Regions from separate parts of the Paenibacillus sp. J2L1-98 genome, predicted to be linked through region 1. Evidence: predicted binding sites of a transcription regulator. Region 1 holds the regulator's gene; the other holds the start of a gene.

Region 1 (8,159 bases):
GAGCCGTATGCTGCTGCAAGTGCACGATGAGCTCGTATTCGAGGTGCCGAAGGAAGAGCTGGAGCTGATGAAGTCGCTTGTGCCCGAAGTGATGGCGGGAGCGCTCAAGCTTGATGTTCCGCTTAAAGCAGATGTGAGTTACGGTGACAATTGGTACGAAGCAAAGTAGCCCATTGCCTTGCAGTTTCGGTTATAATGGTTGTTGAGGTGAGGAGATATGCCTGAATTGCCAGAGGTAGAAACGGTAAGGCGAACGTTAATTGAACTTGTAGCGGGCAAACGAATCCAATCTGTAACCGTCAGACTCCCGCGTATTATACAGCGTCCGGCAGAGCCTGAGCAGTTTGCGGATGCGTTAGTTGGACATACGATTGAAACGGTTGAGCGGCGCGGCAAGTTTTTGCGAATTATTTTGGATGGGCTTGTACTTGTGTCTCATTTGCGTATGGAAGGACGCTATGGGGTGTTTCCGTCAGAGGAACCGCTAGAGCTGCATACGCATGTGATCTTTCATTTTGACGACGGGATGGACCTGCGCTACAAGGATGTGCGCCAGTTCGGCACGATGCATCTGTTTCAGTCGGGACAGGAGCTTGAGCTTCCGCCGCTTAACAAGCTGGGTATTGAGCCGCTGGAACCTTCTTTTACACTGGAAGCGCTGCGCGGCAAGCTGGAGAAGCGTGCGACGAAGATTAAGCCGCTGCTGCTGAATCAAGAGCATATTGTCGGCTTAGGTAACATCTATGTGGACGAAGCGCTGTTCCAAGCGCGAATTCACCCGGAACGAACGCCAAATACGCTGAAGCCGGCCGAATGGAAGCGATTGTACGAGGCGATTCGATCGACGCTGGCGCATGCCGTAGAAGCGGGCGGGTCGTCGATCAAATCTTATGTGAACGGGCAAGGTGAGATGGGCATGTTCCAGCATCAGCTGCTCGTATACGGCAGGAAGGATGAGCCTTGTCCGTCTTGTGCAAAACCTATTCAGAAATTTACGGTTGGAGGCAGAGGCACGCATATTTGCAGCAAATGCCAGCCGCTTGCCGTATCTGATAAAGCAATGGTTTAGCAGCAATTCCATATCGACATGCACAGTCAAATACTCCCCGCATATGATAGTTGTGTTACGAAGTATAGGCGGATGACTACTCACAGCTTTATGGTGAGAAGGACAGCCGCTGTGCGGGGAGGGACTAAAGAATTGTTCGCGCATGTTGCTTCACTGTTGGTTCTTGCTTTTGCCGTTAGTTTAGACGGATTTGGCGTTGGTGTTACGTACGGCTTACGGAGAATTCGGATCCCATTGCTGTCGGTGTTGATTATTGCTTGCTGCTCAGGCCTTATCATTTACTTGTCTATGCAGGTTGGAGGCTGGCTGACCGGATTTCTTTCCGAATTTGTCGCGCGGCTCATTGGAGCATGCGTGCTCATTCTGATTGGAGGCTGGGCGCTGATGCAGATCAAGCGAGGTAAGCAAAATGATGAAGCGAACGAGTCGGATGAGGACTCTGGTCATGGATGCGCAGAAGCAGCTGAAGGCGATGCGAAAAAGCAAGCTGGAGAAATTGCAAACGCGCCTCTTGTGATGAGGGTGGAGCTGAAGCACCTTGGGTTAGTGATTCAAATTTTGCGGACGCCGCAAGCGGCGGACGTTGACAAATCGGGCACGATTTCCGCATCGGAAGCGGTGATGCTCGGGGTTGCGTTATCGCTTGATGCATTCGGAGCAGGAATTGGAGCAGCGTTGATCGGTTTGCCTTCATTATTTACATCACTCACGATTGCGGCGGCGAGCGCGATCTTTCTAATAGGAGGCATCCGTTTTGGCTTTCGTTTCTCCGCTTGGAGAGGAATGCAAACATTATCTTTTCTGCCAGGCATATTATTAATCATGATGGGAATCATGAAGTTGTTATAATTTGAGGTGAACTGGATGAAAATCGGATTAACCGGCGGTATTGCCAGCGGTAAAAGCACTATCGCAAAAATGCTTATAGAACGCGGTGCGCTGCTGGTCGATGCCGATCAAGTCGCAAGAGAGGTTGTCCTTCCCGGAGAACCGGCATTAGAGGCAATTGCCTCTACGTTCGGACAAGCTGTTCTTGAAGAGGACGGCTCACTTAACCGGAAAGCGCTCGGGGAGATCGTATTCCGCGATAAAGCCTCGCTGGCGAAACTCGAAGCGATCACCCACCCGGCCATTCGTTCGAGAATGCAGCAGCGTATACATACGTACACGGAGCAGTTTCCCGAGCGATTAGTCGTTGCGGATGTACCGCTCTTGTACGAAACCGGGCAGCAAAATTTGTACGATGGCATTATGGTTGTCTATGTGCCTGCTGAGATTCAGAAAACGCGTTTGATGGAAAGAAATCATTTGTCTGACGAAGAAGCAAGCCGCCGGATCGCGCTGCAAATGAATATCGAGCAGAAGAAGAAAAATGCGGATTGGGTCATCGATAACAGCGGAACGCTTGCGGAGACGGAGCGTCAGCTTGACGATTTTTGGAAAAGTCAGTGCTTGCCATGAGAATGCTTCTAAAGAAGAGAGTGTTTCTTGTACTGCTGCTGGGGCTTATGATGATTCTATTTCTCAAATCGGATTGGCTCGCAACATGGATGTATCCGGTTCATTATAAGGAAGACATTCGTGCAAGTGCTTCTAACTACGGCGTTGAGCCCCACTTGGTAGCTGCAATCATCCGGAGCGAAACAAACTACCGGACAGGCCAGGAATCGAGGAAGGGCGCTTTAGGATTGATGCAAATCATGCCTGAAACGGCGGATTGGGTCGTTCAAAAAGCGGGCTTTAAGGAAGTAACGGAAGACATGCTCCGGCATCGTGCGGATGTTAGCATTGAGGTTGGCGCGTGGTATTTGAAATCCCTTGATCAACAATTTGATCACAATAAGGTCGCTGCCATAGCCGCATACAACGCGGGACCAGGCAATGTGCGGAAGTGGCTTGATACGGGTGTGTGGGACGGGACGATGGAATCGGTGAAGCAAATACCGTTCGGCGAGACGAGGCACTATGTACAACGGGTCATATACTATTATAATAAGTATAAGGATATTTATCCGAGCTTCTAAGCGTTCGTCATTAGCTTAGCGAATACGAAAATACAATGAAGCCTTGGAGGCCCGTTACTTATGAACGGGCCCGGCCAAAGCATCCTTTATTCATACAACTTGTAATGAATCATTATTTGTATTGACCAGCAAGGGATTGCTCGGCAATTTGCACTAGGCGACGGGTAATGAATCCCCCGATGGAGCCAGCGTCTTTAGTTGCCATGTTGCCGTAGTATCCGTCTTGCGGAATCGCGATGCCTAGCTCTTGAGCCACTTCAAATTTCATTTGGTCAAGTGCAGCTGTCGCTTGAGGTACAACCAATTGGTTACTGCTGCGGGATGCGCTCATGTATGTTCACCTCCTTGCGGTTGGTAAACGTATTATGTGCAAAAATCAAAACTTCATTACAGGAATTAGATGGAAATTAAAAATGATTTAAAAAGGCCAGTTTCAAAGGCTTTTGTGACTAAGAAAGGAGGCAATACGCAACATGAAATGCCCATACTGCGACTATGCCGGAACGAAAGTATTAGACTCCAGACCGGCCAACGAAAACAAATCAATTCGTCGCCGTCGTGAATGTGAAAAGTGCAGCCGCCGCTTCACGACATTCGAAATGATTGAAGAAACGCCTCTAATCGTCATCAAAAAAGACGGAAGCCGCGAAGAATTCAGTCGCGACAAAATATTACGCGGTCTTATCCGCGCCTGCGAGAAGCGTCCTGTGCCCGTAGAACGGCTGGAGGTTATCGTATCCGAGGTTGAGAAGGAGCTGCGCACAACAGCTCATGCCGAGGTTGACAGCAGCGATATCGGCGCAATTGTCATGAACCAGCTTTACCCTGTCGACGAGGTAGCTTACGTCCGCTTCGCATCCGTTTATCGTCAATTCAAGGATATCGATATGTTCATGAAGGAGCTCAACAACCTGCTCTCCAAGCATCCGCTCAATGGTATGATAGATAGAGATTGACAAATCTTACTACCCTGTGTTAAGATCAATCTTGTCGTCATTTGGGGCCTTAGCTCAGCTGGGAGAGCGCATCGCTGGCAGTGATGAGGTCAGGGGTTCGATCCCCCTAGGCTCCACCAAATAATACATTCAAGTCCACGATTAAGTTCGTGGACTTTTTTTATTTGGTGGAAAGCCCAGGGGGCGAACCCCGGGGTTCAGTCCGCACGTATCCTTGACTAAAACCGATATGGCGAACGTTAGTTCTTGTCAATATATATATTAATGCTATAATATAACCAATATCAACCAATTATAAAGGGGATAAATCATGATGAATGAGGACTTTCCAAGAAATATTGATAAATCAGGCTATACATTGGTATTTCATGATGATTTTGATGACGGTGAGCTGGACCGTACGAAGTGGCTACCGTACTATTTGCCTCAATGGAGCAGTAGAAAGAACTCCCAAGCAAACTACAGATTTCAAGAAAGCCAACTCGTTTTACAAATTACTGAAGATAAATTACCTTGGTGTCCTGAATTTAACGGGGACGTTAAAGTTAGTAACCTCCAGACAGGAGTATTTTCCGGCCCTGTAGGAAGCGAATATGGGCAACACAAATTCTCACGAGACTGTATCGTTCGAGAAGAGCAATCTGTCGAACGACTATTTACGCAGCAGTTCGGATATTTTGAAATACGTGCCAAAGGATTAAGAAATCCCAATAATGTTTGTGCATTTTGGATGATTGGGTTTGAGGATCAGCCATATAAATCAGCTGAACTATGTCCTTTTGAGCTGAAGGGCTGGAATGTGAATACTGATCAATGCAAGATAGGATTTGGTATCCATTCTTTTGGTGACCCATCCATTCACGAAGAGTTTTTCGAGAAACAATTTTCGATTGACCCTACCAAGTTTCATATTTATGCTCTTGATTGGACAGAGCACGGAGTCGATTTTTATATCGATAACAAACTCATACATAGCTCAATGCAATCTCCGAAGTATCCGATGCAATTGATGCTGAATATTTATGAGATTCCGCCACAAGAGAGTGGTTCAACAACGAAACCCGAGTATCCAAGTGAGTTTGTAATTGATTATGTACGTTGTTATCGGAAGATTTAAGGTCTTGGGTAGTGAACAGGGGTTCGCCCGCGCGGACGGAACGGATGATTAAGCTTCGAAGAAGTTACATCGAGTGCAGGAGCACGGCGTCTGAATCTACCGCTAAAAGTCCCCGTAGACTAAGATTCGTCAGCCATTAAATCAAGATTCGGACATCCTATAATGGAAAGACGAGCTAATACGAGTCGTATCCCCCTAGGCTCCACTAAATACAAACTTTATTGGTTTTAGTTTTTTACGCTTAAGGAATCTTCGAAGCCATGATTTCCGAATTTTCTTTTTATGGATACTAATAAAGTCTGAATAATTACTGAATTAAAAGTTGCCACGCTACGGGAAGGGGTTGAGGATGAATTTAAATTGACAATCGATGATTATACATGGTATGTAATAAATCAAATCGTTTTAAGATTATTAGGTCGTAATTATGGAGATTTCTTATGCCGACAATTAAGGATGTTGCAAAACAAGCCAATGTTTCAGTTGGAACCGTATCGAAATTTATTAACGGATATAAAATTAAGAAAAGTAATCAAGAGAAGATTGAACAAGCTATAAAATTATTAAACTTTACATCTAACCCAATTGCCCGTGGTCTTCGAACAAGTAAAACATACACGGTAGGTGTTCTGATTCCTCGTATAACTGATATTTTTTGTACTCAGGTCATCGAAGGGATTGAAGAGGTCCTTAATCCCATGAATTATGGAATTGTGATTTGCAGTGCAAACGATAATATTGTTCAACAAACAGAAAAGTTGACCTACCTTAAGAACAAGATGGTAGATGGTCTTATTGTCATGCTGGTAAGCTCCACTGAACTTAATCATAGTGTCATTATGGATAAAGATATTCCAGTAGTATTAATTGATCGGCTCGTAAAGGGACTGAGCCTTGATGCAGTAGTATGCGATAATGTGAATGGCTCTTATTCTGCTGTAGAAATGATGATTAATAAGGGCCATCGTAAGATCGGGATTATTGCGGGTCCCAAAGACATTTATACCGCCCAAGAGCGGTTAAATGGTTATATACGAGCAATGGATGATTACAATATAGAAGTTATTGACGATTATATTGCATATGCTCCTTATACAAGAGATGGCGGAAGAGAGGCAATCAATAAGCTGTTAGATCTTAAAGAGAGACCAACGGCTATATTTACAACTAACTATCCAACGACTGTTAACTCTATGAAAGTTCTAATGGAACGAGGGCTTGTTATAGGTGAAGACATATCGTTGTGTGGCTATGATCAGACTGAATTGTTTGAAATGTTTAATCCTCCATTATCCGTTGTTGTACAACCTACACGGGAAATGGGGATTGAAGCGGGAAAAATACTGCTTCAAAGAATGAATGGGGAGTACGACGGGGCGCCTCAGATAAAACGACTAAAAACTCAGTTGCTTACTTCGGAGTCAATTAAGACAATTGGTTAGTCCAAATTAATAATTCCCCATCAAAATGATGAATGTATGTTTTAAAGGATTGGTTTAATTGTGGAATCCCCCCTGCGAAAATCAACATAGGGGGGATTTTGTATTATCGAGAAAATTTCTTCCAAGAGGAAGCAGTCTCAGCGACGGCCAATTTCAATTTGTCGAGGTTGCTGATGCCTTCGGTCTGCAGCCACTGATAGAACTTCTCCTTACCTTCTTCGGCGAAAGGCCTCACCGCATCATTCCAAGTTGCTCTTCCGCACAACACACCACAAAATTCCGATTTAGCTTCTTTGGCGAAATACAACGTGTCAATAAACTGTTCATTGGTGACACCACCGCTCAGATAAATGAATGGCAATTTACTTTTTTCGGAGCTGCGAAAATAGAATTCAGCCGCCTCATCTTTTGTGAACACTGGTTGATAATTGCTGTATTGCTCATAACCTTGAATATTGAAGATCGAGACCGGCACTTCTACTTTAAGCAGGTCAATGCCGTACTCGGGCTTCGAGAATTCTTCCATGAAGTATTCAATAATGGCAGGTTTTGCTTTTGTAAACTCCGCACTCTTTGCAGAAAGGCCCGCAGCACTGTACGATACCGGTTCTAGAATGAAGAGCAGGTCGTTTTGTTTACATTCATCGCCAACGCGTTTAATAAAGGCATTTTTTATTTTGTTAAACTGTTCTTCTTCGTTTGGATCGTAGTAGATAAGGAGCTTTAATGCCGAAGTGCCTTCACGAACAAGATCTTGAATTGCATAATCATCGACCAGGTTAGGCAGCCGTCCTTTACCGTTTTCGTCATAGCCGGTCTTTTCATACGCCATGATAAGTCCGATATCTTTATTCAGTTTTGTTACAGCTTCCCAACCGTACTCCGGGTCAAGCAGAAGGGAGGAGGAATAATTGCCGAGAACTTCACTGATTCCAACCTTGAATTGGCTCAGTCCTTCTTCGTAAGAGAGATTCGCGTTATACTTCTGAATCATTTTACCGAGGGACCCCCTTTGGTCCATCGCAGTTGCAAGAATGATGCCGTCTTTGTCCGAAATTAGTTCCAACCCTTTTTGTTTACCTGGTGTTAGTTTGATCATGTCGAGCCTCCCTATATGATTTAATATTTTATTAAGCTAAAGGCGGTCTGCAACTAAGACAAACGAAGCGGATGCGCCACGATTATTTTAATCCAAAAAATGAATCGTTTCAAGTTAAATTTTAAATAAAGTCTTTCGTAAAGTGAATAAAAGGAAAGTTAAAGTAACTAAAAATAAGTAAAAATAAAAATATTGCAAAAAAGTATTGACTGAAAACGGAATCAAGCAGTATATTTGAACGTGTAAAGCGGTTTCATTATTTTATGTCATCACAATAAAATGAATCGATTCAAGTTTGAGTGGGTGAGAAATTGACTACAATCAAGGATGTGGCAAAGCTTGCGGATGTATCTGTTGGGACGGTTTCAAGGTATATCAATGGATACAAAATTAAAGCAATCAATCAGATCAAGATCAAAGACGCAATAATGCAGTTGAATTTCACATCTAAT
Region 2 (8,159 bases), on a different contig from region 1:
TCCAACCGCTTACCGTTATGGGACTCTCAGGTGTGGACCCTCAAGATAACGGTGCGGCTTCGGGTCTCATTAACGTCGCGCATCAAAGCGGTTCTTCATTAGGTTTGGCTGTTCTCATCACCGTATTTGATGTAGCGATCCAAACGGATCAGCCTTCCAAGATGCAATTTGCTCATGCTGTATCGGATTCCATATTGGGATCAGTAGTGTTTATTGCATTAGCCCTTGTTACGACGCTTCTCTGCTTTGCTCCGGCACGCCAACCTACTCGAAAACAAGCATTTACAGATTCTTGAAACAGAGCTGGTATAATACGTCTTCGGATACTTTTAGCAGGGAAAGTTTTCGCATAAAACTCATGTTGATAAGACAAATAAGTAAAATTATCAGAAATGTCATCTTTAGCTCTCATCCAAAAAGTAAAGAGTCAGGTAACTTTAATTTATGCCTGACTCTTTACTTAATTCGTTTTTAATAATTCATTGTTTCCAACGAGTTTTGAAATACATCGTCTAACAAATTCTGCAACCATTCTAACGAATTATGGAATTTCACATAGTACTCATATCTCTTTTTTCCTAATTGCACCGACTATACCCGCAATGATTACACTGCTTACACCCCTCTATATTAATTAAGGAAGCAGAGCCGCAAGAAGGACATAAATCCAGTGAAGCGTTCTTCGTCTGATATTGTGTATATTCCGCTGTATACGTTTTAGCAGGCGCATTCAAGCGCATATCCTGTACGTCTGATGATGCTGCAATCTCAGTCTGCATTTCTCCGCTTCCGATATGCAGCTCGAGCGACTTGGCTACCGCATCGGCAATGGACTCCACCCGGTTAACGCCAAATCCAATCGCACCTGAGCCGCCAATCCCTTTCAAGTGCTTAACTAGAAGCTTCACCTTGTTTCCATGATCGCCATAACGCAGAAATAATGAACATACCCTGCCTAATGCCTCCGCCATCGCAAAAACATCAGAGCCTGCCTTACCCACGTTCAAAAATATTTCACCCGGCGTGCCGTTCAAGTCATTAATCGTAATATATGCCATGCCAAATGGCGTATTTACCTTGTAGGTGGCTCCTCGCAGCATCTGCGGCCGGCTTTTATACTGCTTATCGAGCACCTGCTCCGTTTGAACCTCTGCGGTTTCCTCCTTTGACGTTGAAAGCACCTGTACATCGCGGCTGCCATCCCGGTAGATGGTTACGCCTTTACAGCCGAGCTCGAATGCCAGCTCATAGAGCCGCCCCGTTTCTTCAATTGTAAAATCCGCAGGACAATTCGCGGTCTTCGAGATCGAGCTGTCTACCCAGCGCTGGATCGCTGCCTGTACGCGAATATGATCCTCAGCCGATAAGCTCATCGACGTTACAAAATAATCGGGCAATTCCTCTCCCGGGTGCGTATCCTTCCACGCTGCTGCTACCTGGACATCCTGCTTGTCAAATCCGAGGCGGCTCTGACGGAAGTATTCGAATGCAAAATACGGCTCGATCCCCGTTGAAGTTCCGACCATCGTACCCGTGCTTCCGGTAGGCGCCTCGGTAATAACCGTTACATTGCGCATGCCCCTCTCGGCAACAGCCTCCCCAATTTCCGGAAACTCCGCAATCATATGCTTCATAAATCCGCTTTGCACATATTTTTCAGCATCGAATGCTTGAAACGGGCCCTTCTCTGCAGCTATTTCGGTAGAGGCCAAGTAAGCTTCACGAGCCATAAATCCATACAGCTTATCCAGAAAAACTAGCGAGTCCGCACTGCCGTACCTGATGCCAAGCTTAATCATAAGCTCCGCAAGCCCCATCGTTCCGAGCCCGATTCGGCGCTCCAGCTTCTGATTACGTTCATTTTCCGCAAAATGATAAGGCGTCTTCTCGATGACATTGTCCAGAAAACGTACCGACCAACGCGTAACCTTCGCCAGCTCCTGCCAATTGACATCATGCTTTTCCTCATCATAAAACTTCGACAGATTAACTGCAGATAAGTTGCATACGCCCCAAGCCGGCAAGCCTTGTTCGCCGCACGGATTAGTACTAATAATCGGATTAAAATACCAGCTGTTCGACATTTGATTGTAATACTCCATAAAGACGACCCCGGGCTCAGCGGATTTCCATGCCGATTCGATGATGGCTTGCCATATCTCACGGGCGCGAACGGTTTTGTAAAGAATGACCTTTTTGCCAAGGCGCCGCCATTCCTCGATATCCCCCGTCCACAGCCCGTCATATTCCGGCTCCTTCGTATCCGGGAACACAAGCTCCCATTCCAAGTCCTCCTTCACCGCACGCATGAATGCGTTGCTGACGCATACGGATAAGTTTGCATTCGTCACCTGTCCCATCGTTTGCTTGACCGTTATGAACTCCAGCACGTCCGGATGCCAGTCGTTAAGCATCAACATTAAGGCTCCTCTTCTTGATCCGCCCTGCTCGATCAATCCCGTCGTATAGCTAAACAAGCCGCCCCATGATACGGCTCCGCTGGATGAACCGTTTACCCCGGCGACAATCGCTCGGCGCGGCCGCAGCGATGACAGGTTCATTCCGACTCCGCCGCCGCGCGCCATGATCTCGGTCATCTCCGTGAGCGTCTTCATGATACCGCCCCGGCTGTCCTTAGGTGACGGTATAACGTAGCAATTAAATAACGTCAGCTCCTCGTTTGCGCCTGCCCCTGCTGCGATGCGTCCTCCCGGTACGAGCTTCCAATCGTCCAAAATATATCTGAATTTCTCATGCCATTCCTTCTGCTTATCCAGTCGGGCCTCAACCGAAGCCATCGCGCCCGCAAGCCGGTCCCACATCTCCTCCGGCGTCTTCTCGATCGTGAGCGTAAGCTTCTCCACGCTGGACTTTGCCAGCTCACCGCTCCTAAGTCTTACCGTAACCTCGTTTCCTTCGCGTGCGATCACTTCCCCGACTTCCTTCACCGGAAACTTCGGATCATCCTTCGTCAGGACGAGTACGATGTCGCCGACCAACGTTTTGCTCGTATCAGCGTTCTTCAAAGCGTATCGATCCAGAAAGATTTTCTCGCTAAGTCCCTCAAGTCGCTTACCGCCAGACGTCTCCATCGCTGCGCTTCCTCCTTTGAATTGCCGCTCTCCCGGCATTTATCAGACAACACACGCCAATAACACAATATATGGTGTGATAAAACCATTTTACTATACTGCATATAGATTTTCTCATTTATTTACAGCTGAATATAGCGATCCTTCCCGCAAATTCGCCTTCTCTTACTCTTTTGCTTGTTCATACTCTTTTTTAGACGGCTTCTTATTATTATTGGATGAAAAGGCAATACTGATTACAACTTATCCCCTTTACTGCGGAAGGAGCTGCACCCAGATGACATTCCCGACAACGCCGCAGGCTGCCTCAGCCGAAGCCGGCCCAGCCTTCGCCACCCGTAAGCTGCATCAGCTAGTAGACCTGCAGTGTGACCGATCATGGTTTGAGGAGCTGCAAAATCGTCTGACTAAAGGCGGACCATGGGATGATTGGACGTTATATCAGCTCACCATGGAAGCCGAGCAAGCGAAACGAATTGAAAGCTTCGAGCAATTGCTCTGTCTGCGGTCGCTCCCGTCCTTCGAGCCGATGCCACATCAAATCAGCACCGCGCGCAAGGTCGTGCATGAAATGGGCGGCCGCGCGATTCTAGCCGATGAGGTCGGGCTTGGCAAAACGATAGAAGCCGGGCTCGTTCTGAAAGAATATATCGTGAGAGGGCTGGCTAAGCGCGTCTTAATTCTCGTACCTGCCTCCCTTGTCCTTCAATGGGTGCGCGAGCTAAATCAGAAGTTTGGCATATCCGCCGTTGCCCAGAAGAAAGAGCATACATGGGGATATGACATCGTTGTCGCCTCTATCGATACTGCGAAGCGCGAGCCGCACCGCGAGCTTGTGCTCGGAACAGACTATGACTTAATCATTATCGACGAGGCGCATAAGCTGAAAAACAAAAAAACCACGAACTATCAGTTCGCTAATCTTCTGCGCAAAAAATATTGCCTGCTGCTAACGGCTACGCCGATCCAGAACGATATGGATGAGCTGTTCAATCTAATCACGCTGCTTAAACCAGGCCAGCTGGGCGGGCAAAGTGATTTTGCCGCCAACTTTGTCGTCGACAAACGGATGCCGAAAAATGAAGATCAGCTGCAGGAGGCTTTGTCAGGCGTCATGATCCGCAATCGGCGCGGCGACGGCGGCATTCATTTCACGAAACGTTTTGTCAAAAATATTCCGCTTACACTTTCGGAGGAAGAGAAAGCGCTGTATGATGCGGTCACCGGCTTTGTGAAGGAGCGCTATGAAGAAAGCGGCGGCGACTTGTCCAGCATGCTCTCTCTCGTCACCTTGCAGCGCGAAGTATGCAGCAGCCGCGATGCCGTATTTTTAACGCTCGTGAACCTGTTTAAGAAAACGTCGGAGGACTCCCCTATGCGTCCGAAAATATGGGAGCTCGTAGAAAATATCCGTAATATAAAAGCAAATACAAAAGCCGAAAAAGCGATGGAGCTCGTTAAAGAAATGAATGACAAGGTCATCATTTTCACAGAATACCGGGCCACGCAGGAATACTTGCTGCAGTTTTTCCGCGCGCAAAATATGATCGCCGTTCCCTACCGGGGCGGCATGAACCGCGGAAAAAAGGATTGGATGATGGACTTGTTCCGCGGACGGGCGCAAATTCTAATCGCTACGGAAGCTGGCGGCGAAGGCATTAACCTGCAATTTTGCCACCATATGATAAACTTTGATCTGCCCTGGAACCCGATGCGTGTAGAGCAGCGGATTGGACGCGTGCACCGCCTCGGGCAGAAGGAAGATGTGAAAATTTACAACCTGTGCACCATCGGCACGATCGAAGAGCACATCGTGAATTTACTGCATGAGAAAATCAATCTGTTCGAGCTTGTTATCGGGGAGCTTGATCATATATTGGAGCGCTTCGAGAAGGGTGACGGCACGCTGGAGCAGCGCCTTGCGCGGATGCTGCTTGAAGCCGGCAGCGAAACGGATTTGAAGCAAAAGATCAATCATTTGGGCTCCTCGCTTAGCCGTATTCGGGAAGAGGTGCTCACGGGAGAGAGTCCGCTGCCAGCCAGTCCCGATCTGCTCGTGAATTTGGATTCGCTTGGACAAACCGTGGAGGTGCAGCCTTGAACGAGAAGCAGGTGCACAAATTCGTAAACCGTTACTTGGAAGCGACAGAATGCTCGATATTAGAAAAATCGCCAAACCATTTTACCGTTAAGCTTTCGCCGCATGCCGACCGGGAATTGACAAATCGGCCCTATTATTGGAGTTTCGTCGACCGGGTCGGAGCCGAGCCGGAGACGATGACTTACTTGTTTGTTACCGATAAGAACAAATATGACGCTGCCGAGGAATTGAAAAAAGAGGCTGCCGCTCAGCAGGATACAGCCGTAAATGCTCAGGATGCCGCAGCGGATGCCGCTCTAGGGAGATCGCTCGGCTTCATGCACGGCAGCCTGTCCCTGCCTGCCCGCGTTCCGCGCGAGGACTTATATTTTGGCGCCCGCAAGCTGGATATGCTGTTCGAAGCGGCGAAAACGAAGGGCAGCTACGTCTATTTGTTTCAGGAGCCGGAAAAGCGCAGCAGCAATCCCTTCGCCTCCACGCCTTATACCGCATGGCTGGGCGTCAATATGCGGGTCGAGTTTGCCTGCGACCGCAAGCGCGAGGAAATTCACAGCTACGGCATCTCGCTTGCGACCGGACAATGCGTAGAACATTTTTACGACCGATTGCTCACGTATAAGCTTTCGCCGCGCCTGCCAGCCAATATTCACATCACCAAAAACGGCCTGTCCTTCAACAAGGCGCTAGGCATCGTGGAGCAAGCGCTCGAGCGCAAGCTTCGCAGCTATGATTACAGCTGGGCTGAAGACGCCTCCGCAAGACTTGCGGAAGAGCTTGAAAGGATAAGCGGCTATTATGAGCCGCTTATCCAGAATGGCACGGCAGAAAATAAGCCGGCAATCGAGGAGCAATTCACGCAGCGGCAATCCGAAATTGTGTGGCAATACGAGCCTCGTGTGACTGCGTCCGCCATTAACTGCGGCATCTTTCATCTGGAGGGCATCGACTGACGCTGATTAGACGATTTCCGCAGCTAAACGTCAAAAAAAGGCTGTCTGCAGCCCGCCATTGCGCGACAGGTTGTAACAGCCTTCTCACAACATGTCCCTTACAATAGCATGGAGGTGATAAAATATGCGAAAAAAATTTATAAAGCTGACTGCAGCATGCGTATTAACCGCTATTGTCATGTATGCCGGAGGATTGCAACAGCAGCCTGCCTCTGCCATTGATAATAATGAAACCGTTACCGAGTCCCTTCAGCAGCAAGCGCGGCGCTGGGTGGACGAGCTGGCTGTACAGCCTTCTTTTGCAGCTTGGAAACAGTCGTCACTCGATATTTCTCCGATTGGGCCTGGCACCCATAGCTGGCTGGTAATCGTGAAGCAGGACAATAATACGATCGGCTACCTCGTTATCCATGCTGTGGAGTCAGGCGGCTTTCAATTAGGCGAATACGGGACAAGCAGCCGCCCGCTATTCGATGAGCATACGCTATCTTGGTCGCTTAAGCAGCTTGAGCTATTGCAGCCCGCCTCTAAAGTCGAAGCCCTTTATGTTCACCCGCTGCTCGCCGCTTGGAAGGTAACGGCGGAGCAGGATACTTATTATACAGATGCGGCAAGCGGCGAATTGCTGCCGGCCCAGCCGAGTGACTGGCTCGCTGCTTCATCAATGAAGCTAATTAACGAGGAACAAATGCGCATATCAGACCATGCAGCCCTTCTAAAGCAAGTATCACTGCCCTCCTTCGATCCGTACGCGAGAATGCCTTGGTTAACGAAGCAGCCTCTGCCATTAAGCGCAAGCTCCTACATGCCTCTTTTTGCCAAAATAAACAACAAAGAACAGCTGCGGTATACCGCTGAGCTGTTCAATGGACAAATGCTGTATGTTTGGTCTGTTGTCGGCTACAACAAATGGGATACCGGCCATATTTACGTCGCTCTCGAAGCTGGCGGAGACGGTTCAGACCGCCGTTATATCCCGCTCCAGCTTCTCATCGAGCTTGGCCGCTTTTACCGGTGACGCTCAACGCGCCCCCGCCACCAGAGCATAATGCTCATTGGACCATAGCCGAACCAACGCGTCAGCCAAGGCTCTCTTCGCGCTTTGGCCGACGTTCTTATTTGCTTCCGCTCTTCCCTCGGTGTCTCCAAATAGGTCACAAGCTGCTCTGTCATATATTTTACGTACTCATCGCCCTTTGCCATTTGCCCCACTCCCTCTAAATCCGATTGCTATGATGTTATAAAGTTTGCCCAGCAGCTTTCGAATGTAAACATGCATGAGTTTTCCTCTAAACAGCCACGCTAACCGTATGTCAAAGTGATCTGGAGGAACCCTCATTATGCTTCGGAAAATGGCACTCGTCTTTATCGCATTAAGCTTTGCTGCTCTTAACAGCCCGTCCAGCGCGTCTGCATGGCCTCTGCTGCCGGTAGGAACCGATCAGGATTGGGTGCTGCCGTCTACCGTCGTCATCATTGATGTTGGGCACGGCGGCATTGACGGCGGAGCCTCCTCGGCCGATATTCTGGAGAAGGATATCAATTTAGCTGTCGCCCGCAAGCTTTATCTCACATTACGCAGCCAAAACATTGCTACCGTGCTTAACCGGACCGGCGATTACGCGCTAAGCGACGAAAACCGCTGGCATATTAGCCGCTCCAGACATCGCAAGGATTTGTCGCAGCGCCGCCAGCTTACCGAGGAAATTGAGAGCGAGCTGCTCGTTAGCCTACATGTGAATTGGTCGAAGAAGAGCTCTAAGCATGGCCCGCTCGTACTGCATCAGAATAATGGAGAAAGCTCCTTGCTTGCTTTCTGTATTCAGGATGCGCTCAACCGGCAGCAAAATACAGCGTTCCTCCCGCGGGAAGGTAAGCCGTTTTATTTGCTTAACCGGGTTCAGCAGCCAGCCGTAATCGTCGAGATGGGCTTTATTAGCAGCGAAAGCGACCGCAAGATGCTTACTGATCCTCATCGGCAGCAAGAGGTTGCGGCAGCAATCGCCTCAGGGATTC

Evidence for each region. The regulator NrdR, encoded in region 1, represses ribonucleotide reductase genes. The targets are predictions, from matches to a motif close to AACACNATATATNGTGTT.
Region 2: the regulator NrdR is predicted to act here: its motif matches at 3,154-3,171, upstream of AC0YNZ_RS02745 (adenosylcobalamin-dependent ribonucleoside-diphosphate reductase).

Annotation. Positions count from the first base shown of each region.
Region 1 is NZ_JBWDNW010000007.1:84,949-93,107, forward strand. It holds gene polA (DNA polymerase I) at 1-169, shown strand, start outside; gene mutM (DNA-formamidopyrimidine glycosylase) at 218-1,069, shown strand; gene ytaF (sporulation membrane protein YtaF) at 1,202-1,918, shown strand; gene coaE (dephospho-CoA kinase) at 1,934-2,530, shown strand; gene AC0YNZ_RS15345 (lytic transglycosylase domain-containing protein) at 2,527-3,093, shown strand; gene AC0YNZ_RS15350 (alpha/beta-type small acid-soluble spore protein) at 3,206-3,424, opposite strand; gene nrdR (transcriptional regulator NrdR) at 3,567-4,049, shown strand; tRNA gene AC0YNZ_RS15360 (tRNA-Ala) at 4,093-4,168, shown strand; gene AC0YNZ_RS15365 (glycoside hydrolase family 16 protein) at 4,360-5,166, shown strand; gene AC0YNZ_RS15370 (LacI family DNA-binding transcriptional regulator) at 5,607-6,608, shown strand; gene AC0YNZ_RS15375 (tagatose 1,6-diphosphate aldolase) at 6,712-7,707, opposite strand; gene AC0YNZ_RS15380 (LacI family DNA-binding transcriptional regulator) at 8,019-8,159, shown strand, end outside.
Region 2 is NZ_JBWDNW010000001.1:576,175-584,333, forward strand. It holds gene AC0YNZ_RS02740 (MFS transporter) at 1-296, shown strand, start outside; gene AC0YNZ_RS02745 (adenosylcobalamin-dependent ribonucleoside-diphosphate reductase) at 579-3,092, opposite strand; gene AC0YNZ_RS02750 (DEAD/DEAH box helicase) at 3,370-5,193, shown strand; gene AC0YNZ_RS02755 (YqhG family protein) at 5,190-6,143, shown strand; gene AC0YNZ_RS02760 (hypothetical protein) at 6,268-7,161, shown strand; gene AC0YNZ_RS02765 (YqzE family protein) at 7,152-7,346, opposite strand; gene AC0YNZ_RS02770 (N-acetylmuramoyl-L-alanine amidase family protein) at 7,484-8,159, shown strand, end outside; gene AC0YNZ_RS02775 (divergent polysaccharide deacetylase family protein) at 8,150-8,159, opposite strand, start outside.